Regions from separate parts of the Paenibacillus sp. FSL W7-1088 genome, predicted to be linked through region 1. Evidence: riboswitches for the same ligand, from Rfam matches in the RefSeq annotation. Region 1 holds a riboswitch; the other holds the start of a gene.
What was found. A riboswitch is a leader RNA that binds a small molecule or an ion and turns the genes downstream of it on or off. The one in region 1 is predicted to bind cyclic di-AMP.

Region 1 (2,408 bases):
CGAGTCCTCTCGACCGCATCATAAGAACGATTAAGAAGAAGCTTCCCGTATGGGGAGCTTCTTTTTTTGTGTTTTTTACAGTAACCGGGTCCGAAAAAAAAGGTCATCCGATTCCCCTGAATGCATGCTCATGCTGTCTGCCGGGGTGGGATGGCCTTTACTTGTTATTTAAGCAATGCTTTGATGTCTGCTTCAATTTTATCAGGTGTTGTTTTGGGAGCATACCGCTTCACAACACGACCGTTCTGATCCACAAGGAACTTGGTGAAGTTCCATTTGATGGCTTTGGAGCCGAGTACGCCCGGTGCTTCTTTGGTAAGATGCTGGAATAGAGGGTGAGCGCTTGAACCATTCACATCAATTTTCTCAAACATCGGGAAGCTGACACCATAGTTCATCTGGCAGAACTCAGCAATATCGTCAGAGGAGCCCTTTTCCTGTGCAAACTGGTTGCTTGGAAAACCAAGAACTTCAAATGGGGAGTCTTTAAACTTGTCCTGAAGTTCTTGCAGACCTTTGAATTGAGGTGTAAGGCCGCATTGGCTTGCTGTATTTACGATAAGCAGTACTTTGTCACGATAGTTGGACATTTCAACTTCCTGACCGCGAAGGGTGTTTACTTTGTAGTCGTAGACTGACATGAAAATCGCCTCCATCTCATTTTCTTATATCCTCTATTATATTGATTGCAATTAAATATTGCAAAATTTATATTGCTTTTTTAACTCCATTTCAAGCTGTCGTGTATGATCTGTGACTGATTTGCTACCTTATTTTCGCTAGAGAGAGAATTAGAGAGCTTTGAAGAGATGGGTAGAGAATGGATGTGTTGTAAGCGCTATTATTGATGTGAAATGGCAAAAATCCGTCGATTCGGTGATCTGCGCAGACTTTACACCAATATGGCACGGGTGTATGATTCATATCGTAATTCCAATTTAAATTAAATTTTACATGAAAAACGAAACAAACGATAATATCGCTCTGATTATGATGATATAAGAACGATGTTTTAATCGCTGAGTTTCCATTCATTCATGGGTGGGAAACGGGGGAACCAACAGGATGAACTGTCCAGGACAGTGGGCATCCATGGGGTGAATTTTCCGGTGACAGCCGGAAATAGGGCGACTCTCGCGCCCGAATCCGTCAGCTAACCTCGTAAGCGTTAAAGGGAGAGGCAACAAGCCGTACGCTGGTTCATAGTGTCTTTTTGCTATGGATTATTGAAGAAGCGTCCGGGAGGCCTTGGTCCCCCACGCTTCTTTTTTGTTGTCTTTTCACGCCAAGGGAGGAACGAATGATGGATAAAGAGATGATCTTAGTGACTGCTCCAAATGAAGCAGGACGTAAATTTATCAAATTGCTGATGTACAAAAAAATGCCGTTTGCCGTTCTGACTAACAGTGCAGGGGAAGAGCGCAGGCTCCGGAGAATCGGTGTAGAGCATGTCATTCGCATGAACACGGCTGCAGCTCAGAAATGGTTTTTGCCGCAAGGCAGTGTCGGCAATGTTTTTATTTTTGAAAATAGCCTAAACCTAACCTGTCGATATTTGCAGATCTGCCGATCCTGGACATCCAAGTCCCTGTGTGTGATTACCGAACAAAGTCATCCCAAAGGGATCTATCGGGGAATGGGAGCAGACCGTATTGTATATTCCTTGAACGGGGAAGTTGGATTTCTGCTTAATGGCTAGTGACTCGTACTATTCCTGTGATTGATCCAGTGTCAGCTGCCTGTTATAATTGAAATCATGAATAAAACGGATTCTTGAGGAGACTCATGCATGATGGTGGGTCTTCTTTTTTATGGTTTGGGAAATAGGGATAATTTCCTGTGGCTAACGAGGAGGAATAGGCGTGCCGGATGTACGTGGAATACAATGGTTGTTCTTTGATGTGGGGGATACGCTCGTGGACGAATGGGAGCCGGTAGATGATATTATCGGTCAGTTCGTTCGTGAAGCTTGTGCGCTTGGTTATCAGGTGGAGATGCAGACGGTGCGAGACATATTTGCGGCCTCCTACCGAAATTACGAGCAATGGCCGATGAAATTGGCTATTCGTACTCTGATCAGCGATGAGGGGCACCGGGAACAGATACAGGAGAAGCTGAAGTTCCGCAAAGAGCTTGAGCGACCCTTCCCGTCAGCCGACGCTGTTCTTCAGACGTTGTCGCAGCACTATAAGATTGGTATCATTGCCAATCAGAGCCCGGGGACGGAAAATCGACTGAATAGCTACGGCTTGCGCAAGTATGTGGATGTGCTGGCCTGTTCGGCTGAAGAAGGAGTGTCCAAGCCTGATCCTGAATTGTATGCTGTAGCGTTGAAACAGGCGGGATGTAAACCCGAGGAAGCGGTCATGATCGGCGACAGGATCGATAATGATATTATTCCAGCTAAG
Region 2 (2,408 bases), 1.6 Mb from region 1:
TATCATGTTCCATTTCTTCCTTTCTAACGCAAAAAGAAGAGGAGTATCCTCTTCTCTGCCAAACGGCGGGGGAGACTGAATTCAGACCCCTCCGCCGCATATTCCGCATGAATCATTCATGCTTATATTTTATAGCATTCCCATTTCAAAGTAAAACGATTTTAGTTCGCTTCCGGCTTCACCGGACCAATCACATATACCGTCTTGCCTTTCTTCCGTCCGAAGTTCAGGGCATGCTTCACACTATCATAATACACATCAATTTTGTTGCCTTTAATGGCACCACCTGTGTCTTCCGCACGACGGAAGCCAAGGCCCTCGATATATACCCACCAGCCAATTGGAATGACTTTGGGATCAACCGCAATGGTACGTCCCTCGGTTACCCGAGTACCTGATGCCGTTTTTGTGCCGATACCGGGCTCTTCAGAAGAGTATGCCGTCATGGATACATTTTTCAACACTTTAGAATATTTAAAAGAACTGCCTGAGACGGTAATTACTTTGCTGCCCGAGGCAGCGGTTTTCTTCGAGTTCGTTGTTGTTGCTGTTTTTGTCGTGGAAGTCTGCGCCGATACCGTCTGAATCACTGGCTCTTTCACAACAGGTTTGGCTTTGGTACCAACGGCGATCACTTTATCAACGCGATTCGTTGCGACCGATTTGCCCACCATTTTTTTGGAGACCAATTCTCCATCCTGGAACACCTTTTCAATATGCTGTACAAGTGTGCCTTCTTTACCGCTCACAACGACACGATTGTCGCCTTTGTACAAGCTAGGGTCAGCCGTTTTGATCACTTTGTAAGCAATCGGCTGTTCCACGTCCACCGTACGCTTTGTTACACGCACTACACGGATTTTCATATCCGCTTCAATAGTGGTTCCAAGCGCCGGATACACTTTGTCTTCACTTGCAATCTGAATACCTGATTTTTTAATCGCATCTTTTACCGATGAATCGGTTGTATACAGAGTCTTGGTGTCTCCGTCTGCCGTAATATTAACTGGAACGGCCCGCTCAATAACGATGCGGTCTCCATCTGTGATCGCCCCATTCAAGGGCATGGATACCTGATCGTGAGGGCTGACTGTGATTGACTGCTCCTCCAGCATTTCCTGAAGCATTCCTGTACGAGTCTCTACCGCTTGAGCTTTGCCATCAATAACCAGTGAAATTTGTTTCCCGGCCTGACCGTAAACGACTAACAAGATCATGATTGTAAGCGCAATTGAGAAAATCGCGATCAATGCCATTTGACGCAAGTTCTCATGCTTCCACCGCAACGCGAAAGACTTACTGGATGATCGTGACTCATGGGTCTCTTCTGGTTGGAATGTGCCCACTTCTCCGTCCTCCTTCATAGCCTCGCCGTCTAAAGTAATGCATGATGTCTTTGACGCGACTATACCAAATTTTCTACAGAACACAGATCGGACCAACATAATCCGGTTCTGCACCATGAATCAATCTTCGCAACATGATGTCATCCTCCTGAATACTTACCGTATGATGACCGTATTTCTTTTATTCAAAAACAAAAAAGCCAAAGAAAGAGTTTAAGAGGAACTCTTTCGTGGCTTCCGAATGATTCTGAATATCGGAAATTCATGCACGAGGTTGCCTCTCTTTTTCCGCTTGCGAGGTTAGCTGTCGGGTTCGGGCGAAAGAGAGCCGCCCTATCTCCGGTCATCCGCTCATGGCGGACGCCCTTGAATTCACCCCGAGACCCAAAGAAGAAATCAAATATGGCTTCGCAGATTTATACGCTGCTTTTGGGTCAGCGCATTTTGCGCATCGGCTGAAAACACCGATGTTTAAGCCTTATTGGTTCCCCCGCTCTCCGTTAACGGAGACTCAGCGAGACTGATTCATGAAAGTAATGTTGTTTCATCGGAAAGTGTCCCTTTGTTCATCCCCCGAACATCTGTCCAATTTTCCGCACAACAATTCACTGAAAAGATGATATCCTGTTTCTATGCATGTTGTAAAGCGTTGTTCAAGTACGTTTTTCTAAATATTTGGTTAAAATATTGTAATATTCTTGATTTATTTGGATCAAAAAGCAAATTAACTCCGCCTAACTCACTTTTTCACCCGTTTTGCTCGATATTTTAACGAATCCCAAATCGTTCCATGGCATTTTTGGTCGTTATTGCTGCAATTTCCTCTACCGAAATGCCTTTAATTTCCGCAGCTGCTTCTGCAACCAGACGTACATGCGCTGTCTCATTTCGTTTTCCACGATAAGGGTGAGGTGTTAGATAAGGAGCATCGGTTTCAATGAAAAATCGGTCCATCGGAACCTTCTCAAGCACCTCTTTAGGCTGCTTCGCATTTTTGAACGTGATTGGCCCTCCGAAGGAAAGATGGAAGCCCAAATCCAGGCACATTTTCGCCGTTTCCCA

Region 2: it holds a riboswitch for cyclic di-AMP, as region 1 does, so the genes downstream of both, MKY42_RS00150 (3D domain-containing protein) here and MKY42_RS07350 (hypothetical protein) in region 1, are expected to answer to the same signal.

Annotation. Positions count from the first base shown of each region.
Region 1 is NZ_CP150216.1:1,645,121-1,647,528, forward strand. Features, by position in the region: tRNA gene MKY42_RS07340 (tRNA-Leu) at 1-18, shown strand, start outside; gene MKY42_RS07345 (glutathione peroxidase) at 165-641, opposite strand; cyclic di-AMP (ydaO/yuaA leader) riboswitch at 1,008-1,183, shown strand; gene MKY42_RS07350 (hypothetical protein) at 1,301-1,699, shown strand; gene MKY42_RS07355 (HAD family hydrolase) at 1,863-2,408, shown strand, end outside.
Region 2 is NZ_CP150216.1:32,490-34,897, reverse strand. Features, by position in the region: gene rnmV (ribonuclease M5) at 1-6, opposite strand, end outside; gene MKY42_RS00150 (3D domain-containing protein) at 162-1,346, opposite strand; cyclic di-AMP (ydaO/yuaA leader) riboswitch at 1,620-1,873, opposite strand; gene MKY42_RS00145 (TatD family hydrolase) at 2,115-2,408, opposite strand, start outside.